4 regions of the Shinella sp. S4-D37 genome follow, and region 2 is predicted to be linked to each of the others. Evidence: predicted binding sites of a transcription regulator. Region 2 holds the regulator's gene; each other region holds the start of a gene.
What was found. Region 2 encodes LexA, which represses DNA repair genes until DNA is damaged. Its sites were predicted from a motif close to TGTTCNNNNTGTGTTCNG; they were not measured.

Region 1 (4,004 bases), 280 kb from region 2:
CGATCTCCTCCTCGCCGTGCTTGCGGGCGTTGTAGACCGGGATGTTCTCCATCGGGCCGGGGCGGTAGAGCGCCACGAGCGCGATGATGTCCTCGATGCAGTCCGGCCGCATGCCGATCAGCGCCTTGCGCATGCCGGCGCTTTCCACCTGGAACACGCCGACCGTCTCGCCGCGCGACAGCATCTCGTAAGTGAGCTGGTCGTCGAGCGGCAGGCTTTCGAGCTTCACCTCGATACCGCGCTTGCGGATGAAATCGACCGCCGTCTTCAGCACCGTCAGCGTCTTCAGGCCGAGGAAGTCGAACTTGACGAGGCCGGCCTGTTCCACCCATTTCATGTTGAACTGGGTGACCGGCATGTCCGAGCGCGGATCGCGGTACATCGGCACGAGCTGCGAGAGCGGCCGGTCGCCGATCACGATGCCGGCGGCGTGGGTCGAGGCGTGGCGGTAGAGGCCCTCGATCTTCTGGGCGATGTCGAGCAGGCGCGCGACGACGGGCTCCTTCTCCGCCTCCTCCTGCAGTTTCGGCTCCTCCTCGATCGCCTTGTAGAGCGGCGTCGGGTTGGCCGGGTTGTTCGGCACGAGCTTGCAGATCTTGTCGACCTGGCCATAGGGCATTTCGAGCACGCGGCCGACGTCGCGCAGCGCCGCGCGCGCCTGGAGCGAACCGAAGGTGATGATCTGCGCCACCTGCTCGCGGCCGTATTTCTGCTGGACGTAGCGGATCACCTCTTCGCGGCGATCCTGGCAGAAGTCGATGTCGAAGTCCGGCATCGAGACGCGTTCCGGGTTGAGGAAGCGCTCGAAGAGCAGCGAGAAGCGCAAGGGATCGACGTCGGTGATGGTGAGCGCATAGGCGACGAGCGAGCCCGCGCCCGAGCCGCGGCCCGGGCCGACCGGGATATTCTGCTGCTTGGCCCATTTGATGAAGTCGGCGACGATCAGGAAGTAGCCGGGGAATTTCATGCGCTCGATGACGCCGAGCTCGAAATCCAGCCGCTCGCGATAATCCTGTTCCGTATAGCCCGGCGTCAGGCCGAGCAGCGCCATGCGACTTTCCAGGCCCTCGACGGACTGCCGGCGCAGCTCCGCCGCCTCTGCCCGCTCCGCCTCCTCCGGATCGTCCGTCGCACCGGTAAAGCGCGGCAGGATCGGCCCGCGCGTCTTCAGCACGAAGGAGCAGCGCCGCGCGATCTCCACCGTGTTCTCCAGCGCCTCCGGCAGGTCGGCGAAGAGTTTCACCATGTCCTTGCGGCTCTTCAGGTAATGGTCCGGCGACAGGCGGAAGCGGTTGTCGTCGGAGACCATGGCGTTGTGCGCAACCGCCATCAGCGCGTCATGCGCGTCGTAGTCGTCCGGCGCCGGGAAGAACGGCTCGTTGGTCGCCACCAGCGGCAGGTCTTCCGCATAGGCAAGCTCGACCATCCACCGTTCGTGCTGCCGGTCGTAGCGGCCATGCCGTTGCAGCTCGATATAAAGCCTGTCGCCGAAGGCCTGCTTCAGCGCATGAAGCCGCGCGCGCGCCACGGCCGGCTGGCCGGCGACGAAAGCCATGTCGACGGGGCCGCCGAGCGCGCCGGACAGCGCGATCAGCCCCTCCGTCCCCTTCTCCTGCAGCCAGCTATAGGCGATGCGGATCGCCTGGCTGCCCTCGCCGCCGAGATAGGCGCGGCTGACGAGGGCGACGAGCCGGGCATAGCCGGCCTCCGTCGCGGCCAAAAGCACGATAGAGGGCAATTTCGCAAGCTGGGCCTGGCCGCCGCGCCGCTCGCCCTCCCCCTCGTCCTCCATGTCGATGGACAGTTGGCAGCCGATCAGCGGCTGGATGCCGTCGCCGATGGCCTTCTGGGAAAATTCAAGCGCCGCGAACAGGTTGTTCGTGTCGGTAATGGCGATCGCCGGCTGCTGGTCCGACGTCGCCTTGCCGATGATCTTCTTGATCGGCAGGGCGCCTTCGAGCAGCGAGAAGGCCGAATGGACGCGCAGATGCACGAATTGCGGCGTGTCCCCGGTCGTTCCGTCGTCCGTCGTGCGCGCTGCATCCGCCATGTCACCGTCCTTCCGATCAAGGCCGGAAGCTTAAGCGGATTCGCACCCCTCCCGTCCAGACCGTTCTTGGCTTTGCACCCGCTTTCCACGGCTGCAGGCCTTAACGGCCGGCGCGGACGGGTCAGATGCCGAAGAGGATGACGGAGAAGGTGGCGACGAACATGGCCATGGAGGTGAATGCAGCAAGATCACGAAGAAAATCGGTCATTATGGCTCCCTTTCCTTTTATGTTTTTCTTTTGTTCTATTTTTGTTCCAATGTCAACCCTTATCCACAGGCCCTCTGGACCGGCCTTCCTCGGCGCAATAAGGTCGCCTCGATCAAACGGAGGAAATGCGATGAAGTCGTTGAGTGCCGCGCTCGTGCTGTCGATCGCCCTGCCCCTTGCGGCCGGGGCCGCGGATTTTCCGGCCGGACGCGTCATGGCCATGGCGAGCGGCGACTGGAACAAGGACGGCGTCGCCGACCTCGCGCTGGTCGCGACGCCCGGCGACGACAGCGGGGAGGACAACGGCCTCTATGTCTATCTCGCCAAACCCGAGGAGAACCGGCTGACGCTGGCGCTCGCGCTGCCTTACACCGTCTGGGGGAACCTCAACCTGCATGGGCAGGAGCCGGAGCTGGCGGCGCTCGCCAACGGCTCCTTCACGCTGACGACGAAGAACGACGCGGTCGGCCGGGATCGCTGGCGGCAGTCGCTGACCGTCGCCTATCGCAATTTCGATTTCATCGTCGCGGGCTATACGTTCTCGTCCTACGACACGCTCGATCCGGATGGCGGCAGCGAATGCGACCTCAATGTCCTCACCGGCAAGGGCAAGCTGCGCGGCCAGCCCATCGCCGGCAAGGCGCAGTTCGTGCTGCTCAAGGACTGGCGGGACGATATCGCCCGCTCGATCTGCGGGCTCGACAACTGACGGAAAGAGGCGGCGTCAGGCGAGTTCGCGCACGACGCCGTCCTCGATCGTCACCCGGCGGTCCATCAGGCCGGCAAGCTCGTGGTTGTGGGTGGCGATGAGCGCGGCAAGGCCGGACTGGCGGGCGAGCGCCTCCAGCGCCTCGAAGACGTAGCCGGCGGTCTCCGGGTCGAGATTGCCGGTCGGCTCGTCGGCCAGAAGCACGAGCGGCGCATTGGCGACGGCCCTTGCGATGGCGACGCGCTGCTGCTCGCCGCCCGACAGTTCCGACGGGCGATGGTCGGCGCGATGGCCGATGCGCATGTAGTCGAGCAACTGGGCGGCGCGCTCGCGCGCCTCGGCCTTGCCGAGGCCGGAGATGAGCTGTGGCATCATGATGTTTTCCAGCGCGCTGAATTCCGGCAGGAGGTGATGGAACTGGTAGACGAAGCCGATCTCGCCGCGGCGGATCGCCGTGCGCTGGTCGTCGGCAAGCGCGGCGCAGGAATGGCCGTTGACGAAGACCTCGCCGGCATCGGGCTTTTCCAGCAGGCCGGCGACGTGCAGAAGCGTCGACTTGCCGGTGCCGGACGGGGCGACGAGCGCGACGGTCTCGCCGCTCTTCAGCGTGAAATCGGCCCCTTTCAGGATCGACAGCAGGGTCTCGCCCTGGCCGTAGTGCCGTTCGATGCCCTTCAGTTCCAGAGCGACGCGCGCAGTCATGCGTTTATCCTATTCATACCGCAGGGCCTGGACCGGATCGAGCTTGGAGGCGCGCCAGGCGGGGAAGATCGTCGCGAGGAAGGAAAGCGCCAGCGCCATGACGATGACCGAGACTGTCTCGCCGGCATTCATGTCGGCCGGAAGCTGGCTGAGGAAATAGAGTTCCGGATTGAACAGGGTCGTGCCCGAGATCCAGGAGAAGAACTGGCGGATGGATTCCACGTTGAGGCAGACGATGACGCCGAGCAGCACGCCGGCGAAGGTGCCGACCGTGCCGATGGCCGCGCCCGTCATGAAGAAGATGCGCATGATGGCGCCGGACGTGGCGCCCATGG
Region 2 (4,004 bases):
TGTTCGACAGCTACCAGGTGCTGGAGGCGCGCGCCTGGGGCGCGGACTGCATCCTCCTCATCATGGCCTCGCTCGGCGACGACGATGCGAAGAAACTCGAAGACGCCGCGTTCTCGCTCGGCATGGACGTCTTGATCGAGGTGCACGACGCGCCCGAAATGGAGCGGGCGCTGAAGCTCAAGTCCAAGCTCGTCGGCATCAACAACCGCAACCTGCGCACCTTCGAGGTGGACCTCGCCGTGTCGGAAAAGCTTGCCGGCATGGTGCCGGACGACCGGCTGCTGGTCGGCGAGAGCGGCATCTTCACCCATGCGGATTGCGAACGGCTCGGCAAGGTCGGCATCTCGACCTTCCTCGTCGGCGAAAGCCTGATGCGCAAGGACGACGTGGCGGCCGCCACCGGCGAACTCCTCACCGGCTCGGCCGGCATGCTGGCGGCGGAATGATGGCGGTCCCGACATGACGGGCGAGGCCCGCACGCTCACCCATATCGACGCCTCCGGCAAGGCCGACATGGTGGATGTCGGCGACAAGGCGGAGACGGTGCGCGTCGCGCTTGCCGAAGGGTGCATCCGCATGGCGCCGGAAACGCTGGACCTCATCCTGACCGGCAATGCCAAGAAGGGCGACGTGATCGGTACGGCGCGGCTTGCCGGCATCATGGCCGCCAAGCAGACCGCCAGCCTCATCCCGCTCTGCCATCCGCTGATGCTGACCAAGGTCGCCGTCGATATTCGCGAGGACCGCGCCCTGCCGGGCCTGCGCGTCGAGGCGATGGCCAAGCTCACCGGCCGCACCGGCGTGGAGATGGAGGCGCTCACCGCCGTCAGCGTCGCCTGCCTCACCATCTACGACATGGCGAAGGCCGCCGACCGGGAGATGGAGATAGGCGGCATCCGCCTCGTGGAGAAATCCGGCGGCCGCTCCGGCGACTACCGGCGCGGAGACGCCGGCTGATGTCGCTGCTGCCCGTCGAAGACGCCCTCCATCGCCTGCTTTCCACCGCCCGGCCGACCCGGCGCACCGAGACGGTCCCGCTGCATGAGGCCGACGGCCGCGTGCTGGCAGAGGACGTCGCCGCCCGGCTGACGCAGCCGCCCTTCGACAATTCCGCGATGGACGGCTATGCCGTGCGCCACGCGGATATCGCCGCGCTCGGCTCGATCCTGACCGTTGCAGGCATGTCTTCCGCCGGCCACGCCTTCGAAGGCACCGCCGGTCCCGGCGAGGCCGTGCGCATCTTCACCGGCGCCCCGCTGCCGGCCTTCGCCGATACCGTGCTCCTGCAGGAAGACGCCGCGGTGCTGGAGGACGGCCGCATCCGCACCACCTTCCTCACGCCGAAGGGCCGCCACATCCGCCCGCGAGGCCAGGATTTTTCCGAAGGCGAGGTCGTCCTGAAAGCCGGCGACATGCTCGATGCCGGCCGCCTGACGGTCGCGGCGGCCATGAACCATGCGGCGCTGTCCGTCTATGCCCGCCCACGCATTGCCGTGCTCGCCACCGGCGACGAACTCGTGCCGCCCGGCACGCCGCCGGGAACCAGCCAGATCATCGCCTCCAACACGTACGGCGTCGCGGCCCTCGCCCGTGCGGCCGGCGCGCAGGTGATCGACCTCGGGATCGTCGCGGACGACAAGGAGGCGATGCTTCAGGCCGTGCGCCGGGCGCTGTCGCTCGATATCGATGGGCTCGTCACGCTCGGCGGCGCCTCCGTCGGGGACTTCGACCTCGTGCAGCCCGTGCTCGGCGAGGCCGGCATGGAGCTCGACTTCTGGCGCATCGCCATGCGCCCGGGAAAGCCGCTGATGGTCGGCCGCCTCGGCGCCGTGCACGTCATGGGCCTGCCCGGCAATCCCGTCTCGAGTCTCGTCTGCTCCCACCTCTTCCTCGTTCCCCTCGTGCGCCGCCTCGCGCACCTGCCGGCGGTAAGCCGCGAGTATCCGGCAATCGCCGCCGTGCCCCTCAAGGAAAACGACCATCGGCAGGACTATGTGCGCGCACGCCTTGCCCGTGGCCCCGCCGGCGACCTCATGGTCACGCCACTGGACAAGCAGGATTCTTCCATGATGAAGGCTTTCGCGGCCTCCGAAGGCCTCCTCATCCGCCCGCCGCACGCGCCCGCGATCCCCGCGGGCGCGCCCTGCACTGTGCTTCTCCTGCGCGAACCCTCCGCCTGAACAGTATTATTATTGTTTCAGCAACCCCTTGCGGAACACATATGGAACAGATAGTGTCCGTTCTGGATTTGTTTCACTCGATTCTCGGTGGAGGGGCCATGCTCACGCGGAAACAACAGGAACTTCTCCTGTTCATTCATGAACGGATGAAGGAGTCCGGCATTCCTCCCTCGTTCGACGAGATGAAGGATGCGCTGGATCTCGCGTCCAAGTCGGGCATCCACCGCCTCATCACGGCGCTGGAGGAGCGCGGCTTCATCCGGCGCCTGCCGAACCGGGCCCGCGCGCTGGAGGTGATCAAGCTTCCCGAAGCCTATAGCCAGAGCCTGCAGCCGCGCCGCGGCTTTTCGCCGGCCGTCATCGAGGGCAGCCGCGGCAAGCAGCCGCCAGCCGTCGCCGCCCCGCCGCAGCGCACGCCCGTTGCGGAGATTTCCTCCTCCGTCTCCGTTCCGGTCATGGGCCGCATCGCCGCCGGCGTGCCGATCTCCGCCATCCAGAACAACACCCACGACATCACCGTGCCGGCCGAGATGATCGGCAACGGCGATCACTATGCGCTGGAGGTCAAGGGCGATTCGATGATCGAGGCCGGCATCCTCGACGGCGACACGGTGATCATCCGCACGGCCAGCAGCGCCAATCCCGGCGAGATCATCGTCGCCCTCGTCGACGAGGAGGAGGCGACGCTCAAGCGCTTCCGCCGCAAGGGTGCCTCCATCGCGCTCGAAGCGGCAAACCCCGCCTACGAGACCCGCATCTTCGGGCCGGACCGGGTGAAGATCCAGGGCAAGCTGGTCGGCCTCATCCGCCGCTATCATTGATCCTTCGGCGGATCGAAGCTGCCGGTGCGCCAGTCATAGGTGCGGTGGCGGGTCCAGGGCCGGTCGAGGCTTTCCACGGCGGGCGTCATGTGTGCCTCTGAAAAGGTGCCGGAAGCCCCTTCGGCCGCCGGCCGGATTTCGAGGGCACCGGTTCGCCTGAGGTGACGCGCCGTCACCAGGCGGGCGCCGGAGCGGCAGGCTTCCAGCCGCAGGGCAAAGGGCACGACGACGAGGTCCGCGGCATCGCAGGCCGTCCCCAGGAAGGCGACGTCGTCCAGGGTGACGACCCGCCAGCCGCTCGGCGAGACGGCGGCGCAGAATGCCTTCGCCTCGCAGACGAAACTTCCGCCCGTCCGGGCTGCCGCGAGCGCCCACGCCATGGCCTCCTTCGCCTTCTGCCGGTCGGCCTTGCGGCGCGGCGGTTTCCCGCTTGCCGCAGTATCATCCGTTTCCTCCAGGGTCAGGCCCTCGCTCCTGCGCGTTTGCGGTTTTGCAAGATCGCCGAGCCGCAAGGCCCGCCGCCACTGGGAATAGATGAAGTCGGAGGGCCTTGCACGGTTCGTCGCGACGGTTTCGCCGCGCAGGATGGCGACCAGGCGGCCGTCCTCCGATACCAGCATTTCCGGCCTGGCGCCCGCGGCGGGAAGGCAGGCGATCGCAAGGCCGAGGGCGGCAAGCAGCGTTCCGGCATGGCGCAGCCGCGTGCGCAGGATGCAGACGAGCCCGCCGCCGAGGCCGATCAGCAGGAAGGCGGCGGGCGGGATGCGGCCGGTGACGATCTCGCCCTTCCAGCCCGCGACCCACATCGAAAGCGCGATCATCCACTCGATGCCCTTGCCCATGATCGCGAAGGGCACGGCGTCGAGCCCGAAGGGCATCAGCAGCACCGCGACAAGGCCGAAGGGCATGACGACGGCGCTGATGACGGGCATGGCGAGCAGGTTGCCGGCAAGCCCATAGGCCGGGATGCGATGGAAATGGCCGACGGAATAGACCAGCGTCG
Region 3 (4,004 bases), 680 kb from region 2:
TCTCGTCGGAATAGTTCATCATCAGCTCGTTGTAGCGGTCGATGATGGCGGTCTTGTCGGCGACGCCCACCATGACGTTCTCGAAGGCGGTCTTGGCCGGGTCGAGCTTCGGCTCCTGCTCCAGGTAGCCGACGGTCGCGCCGTCGGCGAGCCAGGCTTCGCCGGTATATTCCTTGTCCTGGCCGGCGATGATGCGCAGCACCGTCGACTTACCCGCGCCGTTCGGGCCGAGGATGCCGATCTTGGCATCGGGATAGAAGGACAGGTTGACGTTCTCGAGGATTTTCTTGGCCCCGTAGGCCTTGTTGAGCCCCGACATGTGATAGATGAATTGACGTGCCATGCAAACGTGCTCCGGATCGGACGAATTTGCCCGCTATGTAGGCGAATTCTCCGCCCGCGGCAATGTGAGAAAGCCGCTTCGCCCCGAAGGCCGAAAACCCGGCCGCGTCCTGCGGGGCCTGCGCAAGGCCCTATCCCGCCTGCCCTCCGCCCGTCACGCCTTCGGTACAGCGGGATTTCGTCGGGGATGCGGCGGCGATCAGCCCCGCCAGCGTCGGCGCGTCGCCGGCAAGGCCGATGGTGAGGCCGGTGACGACCGGACCGCCGTCCGTCTTGCGGCAGGCAAGGCGCACCCGCTCGCCGGCGCCCGCCCCGAAGGCGGCGTCGAAGGCGGCACGGACTTCCGCAAGGGTGAGCGCCGCCCCGGCCTTCCGCGTGAAGAGCGTGCGCACCGGCGAGGCGTTGAGCGCGTCGAGCAGGTCGAGCGAGCGGCCGTAATAGACCTCCGGCGAGGCGGCGATGCAGCTGCCGCTGCGCAGCCATTGCCGCCGGTCGAGGCCGAGGCGCGCGGCGGGCATCGCCGCCGCCAGGCGCGTCTTGGTGGCGGCGGCGAGCGCGATATCCGGCAGCTCCGTCCACTTGCCCTTGCGCGCCCGCTGCTTGAGCGCCGCCTCGATGCCGCAATAGGTCCTGCGCAGCTGGAAACGGTCGAGCAGCGAGAACTGCCGGGCGGCCGGCGCGCTCGCGGAAAAATCCGCGCAGCCGCGGCTCTTCGGCCGGGCGGTGCAATAGCCGGCCTGCCAGCCGACGGAGAGGATTTCACGCCCGCTCCCGTCCGCCGGCACCGACTGGGCGGCGGCGGGCCGGGAACCGGCGAGCAGGACGAGGCAGAGGACGGCGAGGGAAAGGGCGGCTTTGAAAGTCAGTGCGGCATTGGTCGTCATGACCGGCTCCCGAACAAGAACAAAACAAGATCATATACAACCAATAATCCGGAAAATGCAACCACCAATCGGAAAAATCGCGACATGCGGGAGGAAAATGAAAAATACACGCCGCATCCCGTTGTCTTTCAAGGGCAAATCGCGTTGACCTTGCCGAAACGGAGGACGGACCGGTGTTTTCGCAGGCTTCGACGCTGCAAAGCCCCAGCGGGGCGACCCTCGCGCTGCGGCACGAGCCCGCCCGGGGCGCCGCCCGCGGCATCCTCCTGATCAGCCACGGCCTTGCCGAGCACAGCGCGCGTTATGCGGATTTTGCCGCGCGCATGGCGTCCGAGGGGTTCCATGTCCATACCCACGACCATCGCGGCCATGGCCTCACCACCGCGCCGGATGCCCCGCGCGGCCAGTTCGCGCCGAAGAACGGCATTTCAAAAGTGGTGGCGGACATGCGCGCGGTGCGCGACCATGCCGCCGCGCGCCATCCCGGCCTGCCGGTCGTGCTCTTCGGCCATTCGATGGGCGGGCTCCTGGCGCTCGCCTTCGCCGAGGCGCATCCCGGCGCCATCGACGCCCTCGCCGTGTGGAATTCCAATCTCGCGCCGGGGCTTTCCGGGCGCGTGGCACAGGCCGTTCTGGCCGTGGAGCGCATGCTGAAGGGATCGGACGTGCCGAGCGGCGTGCTGCCGCGCCTCACTTTCGCGGCCTGGGGCCGCTCCATCGCGAACCGCCGCACGGATTTCGACTGGCTGTCGCACGATCCCGCCGAGGTGGACGCCTATGTCGCCGATCCCGATTGCGGCTTCGACGTCAACGTCTCGATGTGGATCGACATCTTCGCCGTCACATTCGCCGGCGCCGCGGGGCAAGGGCTCTCCCGCCTGCCGGGGCGGCTGCCGGTCCATCTTGCCGGCGGAGAAGAGGACCCGGCGACGGATTACGGCCGGGCAATCCACGCCTTCGCGAGGCGACTGAAGAAATCGCGGCTTGAGGACGTCACCACAACGGTCTATCGCGGCATGCGTCACGAAACGCTCAAGGAGAGCCGGCATCTGCGCGAGCCCGCCGTCGACGCCTTCGCCGGCTGGTGCCGGCTTGTGGCCGGCGAACGGACCCGCGCACCGGAACACGCATGACCACATCCGCCACCATCACGCCGCTGCGCAACGAGGTCGGCCTCGGGCTCGTCCTCATGGTGCTCTCGGTGCTCATCTCGCCGATCATCGACATCTTCGCCAAGCTCGCGGTCACCGCCGTGCCGGCGACGGAGATCACCTTCGTGCGCCTGCTCTTCCAGATGACCGTGCTGGGGCCGATCTGCCTCCTGCGCGGCACGCTCCTCGACGTGACCGTCCGGAAGATGGGCCTGCATGCCGCCCGCGGCCTGCTGATGGCGATCACCATGATCGCCTTCGTCACGCCGCTCGCCGTCATGGAGGTGGCCGACGCCATCGCCATCTTCTTCGTCGAGCCGATCATCCTGACCATCCTCGGCTCGATCTTCCTGAAGGAGACGATCGGCTGGCGGCGCTACACGGCCTGCGGCGTCGGCTTCCTCGGCTCGCTGCTGGTCATCCAGCCGAGCCTGCAGGAGGTCGGCCCCATCGCGCTGCTGCCGATCGTGGCGGCCTTCTCGCTCGCGCTGTTCTTCCTCCTCACCCGGCTCGTCGCCCAGAAGGAGGATCCCTGGTCCATGCAGTTCTATGCGGGCCTCTGGGGCGCGCTGTTTTCCGGCCTGCTGCTTCTTGCCGGCGGCAGGCTCGGCATCGCCATCCTGACGCCTATCGTGCCCGACATGGCCAACACGCTCTACATCGCCGGCGCCGCCGTCGCCGCCACCGTTGCCGGCGTTCTCGGCGTCTATGCCTATCGCTCGGCCCCCGCCTCCACGCTCGCCCCGCTGCAATATCTGGAGATCGTCTCGGCGACGATCCTCGGCTGGTTCGTGTTCGGCCACCTGCCGGATGCCGTAAAATGGCTCGGCATCGCCATCATCATCGCCTCCGGCCTCTACGTCATCTGGCGCGAGCGCAAGCTGAACAGGACGGCGACGACACCGCCGGTCTCCACGCCGATCTGACGCCGCGCGGACGGCACGGCAGGCATCATGTCAGTCTCAGCCGTCATGATCTCCCCGCGGGCGCCGTCTATCGTGCCCGCCAGCTTTTTGTTATCCAAAGGGAAACGGGCGAAAGCCCGGCGGGGCCGCATGCCGGCCGCGCGAAGGAGGGAGTGCACCATGGTAAAGCCGAACCTGCCGCTGTCCGGCATCAGGGTCATCGAGCTGGCGCGGGTTCTCGCCGGCCCCTGGGCCGGGCAGATGCTGGCCGACATGGGCGCCGACGTCATCAAGATCGAGAATCCCGACGGCGGCGACGACACGCGCGCCTGGGGCCCGCCTTTCGTCACCGGCAAGGACGGCGAGAACCTTTCGGCCGCCTACTACCACGCCACCAACCGCGGCAAGCGCTCGATCGCCCTCGACCTCAAGACCGAGGAAGGTCGCGCCACCGTGCACCGCCTCATCGCGACGGCCGACGTGGTCATCGAGAACTTCAAGGTCGGCGGCCTCGTCAAATACGGGCTCGACTACCAAAACCTCGCCAAGGCGCATCCGAAGCTCGTCTACTGCTCGATCACCGGCTTCGGCCAGGACGGCCCCTATGCCGCCCGCGCCGGCTACGATTACATCGTGCAGGGCATGTCCGGCTTCATGTCGGTGACCGGCGCGCCGGACGGCGAGCCGATGAAGGCGGGCGTCGCCATCGCCGATATCTTCAC
Region 4 (4,004 bases), 2.0 Mb from region 2:
AGATGGGCGGCAGCCTCTTCGGCCTTCACGCTGTCGGCGCGGTAGCCGAGGCCCTTGAGGATCTCTTCCATGTCGTCCGGCGTCGCGCCAAGGATGGAGAGCATGGCGGTCGTCGCCATGAAGCGGCGGCCGTCATAGGCGCCCTCGGGGCGTGGCGTGCCCGGCTTCCACTGCAGCAGCGGGCGGATGAGATCGGCGAGGCGCTCCAGGATATCGATGCGCACGGCCCGCTTGCCGAGGAAGCGGAAGCCGGCGAGCTTGTAGAAGGCGCGTTCGAAGCTCGGATCGGTGACGACGGAGGTACGGCCGGCGGCGAGCACCGGGATGAGGTCGCCGTAGCCCGGCTTGTCGAGGCCGTCGTTCTTCAACGCCCAGAGCAGCGTGATGAGCTCGGCCGGAGCCGGCTTCAGGAGCGCCGGCATGAAGATGTGGTAGGCGCCGAAGCGGATGCCGTGCTTGCGGATCGAGGCGCGGGCCTCCTGGTCGAGCGACTTGACGTCCTCCGCCACGTCGCGGCGGAAGAGCACGCCGAGGTTCTCGACGAGCTGGAAGGCGAGCCCCTTGGCGAGGCCCTGCAGATCTTCCGCGCGCGAAAGATCGTCGAGCGGCTTCAGCACGGTCGCGATGTGATGGTTCACGAAACGCTCGATGCGGGCGGCGACGTGGTCGCGCGCATTGCCGGTCAGCTGCTCGTCGGAAAGCAGGATGACGCGCGGACGCATGACGTGGTCGCTCGCCGCAAGGCGCGCGACGGGGTCGCCGAGCCAGCGCACCGTGCCGTCGGAGCCGAGCGCGAGATCGCCGTTGCCGGCGGCATGCAGGCGTGCGGCCCGAGCTTCGAACTCCAGCGCGAGCGCCTTCTGCGCAGCCGCCTGCACGGCCTTCGCATCGGGACCTTCCGTTCCGGAGGCCAGCGTGAACCGGAAACCGGCCAACTGCCCGACATGATGTCCCTCTACGAAGACATCGCCATTCACACTGATTTCAGCTTCCAGCATCGCATTCTCTCTCAGGCGCTTCATGAGCACAGATGTCCTGCGATCAACAAAGCGTTTCGTCAACCGTTCATGTAGCGCATCGGACAATCGGTCTTCGATTTCCCGCGTCTTTTCCTGCCAGTGTGTCGGATCGGCAAGCCATCCGGGCCGATTCGACACATAGGTCCACGTCCTTATCTGTGCGATTCGTGCCGAAAGCGTGTCGATCTCCCCATCGGTTCGATCCGCGCGGCGCACCTGATCGCCCAGGAAGTCCTCGTTGACCGTACCGCGCCTTACAAGGTCCGCATAGAGCGTGGAGATGAGGTCGGCGTGCTGGGCGGGGGTGATGCGCCGGTAGTCGGGAAGCGCACAGGCCTCCCAGAGCTTTTCGACCCGCTCCGGCGTCGTCGTGAGGTCGCGGACGTCGGGATAGCGCGACAGCTGCTCCAGCGCCTGCTGGTCGACGGCCGGCAGCGCCCGCGTCAAGCCGCCTATCGGCGGCGGCGCGTCGAGCGACTGGCGCAGCGCCGAAAGGGAGGAATAGTCGAAGCGGGTGGTGCGCCATTGCAGCACGCGCACGGGGTCGAACTGGTGCGTCTCGATGCGCTTGACCAGCTCGTCGTCGAAGGGATCGACCCGGCCCGTCACGCCGAAGGTACCGTCGCGCAGGTGCCGGCCGGCCCGGCCGGCGATCTGGGCGAGCTCCGCCGGGTTGAGGTTGCGGAACTGGTAGCCGTCGAACTTGCGGTCCTGCGCGAAGGCGACATGGTCGACGTCGAGGTTGAGGCCCATGCCGATCGCGTCGGTGGCGACGAGATATTCGACGTCGCCTTCCTGGTAGAGCGCAACCTGGGCGTTGCGGGTGCGTGGGCTAAGCGCGCCGAGCACGACGGCGGCACCGCCGCGCTGGCGGCGGATCAGCTCGGCGATCGCATAGACCTCGTCGGCCGAGAAGGCGACGATGGCCGTGCGCTGCGGCAGGCGGGTGATCTTCTTGGAGCCGGCATAGAAGAGCTGCGACAGGCGCGGGCGCTCGATCACATGGATGCCGGGCAGGAGCTGCTCCAGGATCGGCTTCATGGTGGCGGCGCCGAGCAGCAGCGTCTCGTCGCGACCGCGCAGATGCAGCACCCGGTCGGTGAAGATGTGGCCGCGTTCCAGATCGCCGGCAAGCTGCACCTCGTCGATCGCGACGAAGGCGGCGCGCGTCTCGCGCGGCATGGCCTCCACGGTGCAGACCGAATAGCGCGCCATATGCGGCGTGATCTTCTCCTCGCCGGTGACGAGCGCCACATTGTGCTGGCCGACCTTGTCGACGAGGCGCGTATAGACCTCGCGCGCCAGGAGGCGCAGAGGCAGGCCGATAACGCCCGTCTCATGAGCCACCATGCGTTCGATTGCGTAGTGGGTCTTGCCCGTATTGGTCGGGCCGAGCACCGCGGTGACCCCGCGGCCGCTCAAGATCATGGGTGCTTGCGACAAGTCACGCCCCGGCAGGTTTCATCTCCGCCGGACGCGTCCGGCAGGCAACAGATGCCCATCGGGGACGGCAATGGCAAGGGCCAAGGCGAAATGCGCCGGTTTTCTCCAGCCTTTGCGGCCCGCGCGGAACAGCCTGCGAACGAATCGGAGACGAATCGCTGACTCGGGATGATTCAGGGTTTGTTCACCACGAAGGATGGGCGGTGGCTCCGGTCAGACCGGATGGTCATGGTCGCGCAGGTCCGCCCCGTCCCAGCCGCCGCCGGCCTCGTAGAGCGGGAAAACCTCTTCCGTGAGATACGGCCCGCCGCCGACCGATTCCTTCGAGGACATCAGCACGAAGCGGTTCACCGTGAAGGGGGCGGTACCGAAGTTGCCGCGGCCGGAGAGGTAATGGGCGACGTCCTCGGTGCGGGCGTTGCGCAGGCGGGCGAGCGTGACGTGGGGCGTGAACTTTCGCGGATCGGCGGGAAGGCCGAGGCGCTGGCAGATGCGCTCGATCTCGCCCTGGAGGGCGTACATTTCCGGCGCCTGCGTCACGCCGGCGAAGATGGAATGCGGCTTCTTCGAACCGAAGGAGCCTATGCCCGACAGCGCGAGCTGGAATTCCGGGCGCTCGATGCGGTCGAGCTTGTCGACAACCTCGTCGGCGGTGCGCCCGTCGATATCGCCGATGAAACGCAAGGTAATGTGGAAGTTCTCGACATCGATCCAGCGGGCCCCGGGAAGTCCGCCTCTCAGTAAGGAGAGGCTCATGGCAGCATTGCGCGGCACTTCGAGGGCGACGAAAAGTCTCGGCATAGCGACTTCTCCCTGCTGGAATGTACTGTCAGCGAATCACGCAACGGATTTTTGCGCAACCCTTATTTCGCACCCACGAAAACTACTCCTTCGCCGGTATCGATTTGATGAACGCTTCGGCGGCCGGAAGCATCGTCGCCACCATTACGTCCACCCCTTCCGAATTCGGATGCATGCCGTCTTCCAGCTGCAGGTTCGCCTTGGTGACGACCCCGTCGAGGAAGAACGGATAGAGCGCGACACCGTGCTTTTCCGCCATGCGCCGATAGATGCCGTTGAAGCGCGCGCCATAGTCGGGGCCCATGTTCGGCGGGGCCAGCATGCCGGCGAGCAGCACCGCGATACCGCGTTCCTTGAGCCGCGCCAGCATGGCGTCGAGGTTCTTCTCCGTCTGTTCCGGCGCAATGCCGCGCAGCGCGTCGTTGGCGCCGAGCTCCAGGATTACGCCCTGCGTGCCCTCGGGGATCGACCAGTCGAGCCGGGCAAGGCCGCCGGAACTCGTGTCGCCGGAAACGCCGGCATTGGCGATCTCGACCTCGTAGCCCTTATCGCGCAGCGCCTTTTCCAGCTTCACGGGAAAGGCGTCCGCCGCGGGCAACTGGTAGCCGGCCATCAGGCTGTCGCCGAAGCCGACGAGCTTCACAGGCTCCGCCCGGGCGGCATTCACGGATAACAAAGCTGTGATTGCAAGTGAGGCGAAAAATCCAAGCGCCGCTTTAAACGACATGTCGCTGATCCTAG

Region 1: a site for LexA is predicted at 2,290-2,307, ahead of dnaE (DNA polymerase III subunit alpha). Genes of this name have one in related genera too.
Region 3: a site for LexA is predicted at 1,242-1,259, ahead of AB3G45_RS13125 (ribonuclease). Genes of this name have one in related genera too.
Region 4: a site for LexA is predicted at 2,587-2,604, ahead of AB3G45_RS26470 (helicase-related protein). Genes of this name have one in related genera too.

The regions. Positions count from the first base shown of each region.
Region 1 covers NZ_JBFNXL010000005.1:2,132,050-2,136,053, forward strand. Annotated here, with positions in the region: gene dnaE (DNA polymerase III subunit alpha) at 1-2,050, opposite strand, end outside; gene AB3G45_RS17900 (hypothetical protein) at 2,389-2,967, shown strand; gene AB3G45_RS17905 (ABC transporter ATP-binding protein) at 2,983-3,669, opposite strand; gene AB3G45_RS17910 (lipoprotein-releasing ABC transporter permease subunit) at 3,679-4,004, opposite strand, start outside.
Region 2 covers NZ_JBFNXL010000005.1:1,852,819-1,856,822, forward strand. Annotated here, with positions in the region: gene trpC (indole-3-glycerol phosphate synthase TrpC) at 1-446, shown strand, start outside; gene moaC (cyclic pyranopterin monophosphate synthase MoaC) at 460-957, shown strand; gene glp (gephyrin-like molybdotransferase Glp) at 957-2,180, shown strand; gene lexA (transcriptional repressor LexA) at 2,279-3,001, shown strand; gene AB3G45_RS16420 (ComEC/Rec2 family competence protein) at 2,995-4,004, opposite strand, start outside.
Region 3 covers NZ_JBFNXL010000005.1:1,170,523-1,174,526, reverse strand. Annotated here, with positions in the region: gene ettA (energy-dependent translational throttle protein EttA) at 1-343, opposite strand, end outside; gene AB3G45_RS13125 (ribonuclease) at 474-1,226, opposite strand; gene AB3G45_RS13120 (alpha/beta fold hydrolase) at 1,400-2,359, shown strand; gene AB3G45_RS13115 (DMT family transporter) at 2,356-3,303, shown strand; gene AB3G45_RS13110 (CaiB/BaiF CoA transferase family protein) at 3,463-4,004, shown strand, end outside.
Region 4 covers NZ_JBFNXL010000005.1:3,872,100-3,876,103, reverse strand. Annotated here, with positions in the region: gene AB3G45_RS26470 (helicase-related protein) at 1-2,447, opposite strand, end outside; gene thpR (RNA 2',3'-cyclic phosphodiesterase) at 2,676-3,263, opposite strand; gene AB3G45_RS26460 (arylesterase) at 3,346-3,990, opposite strand.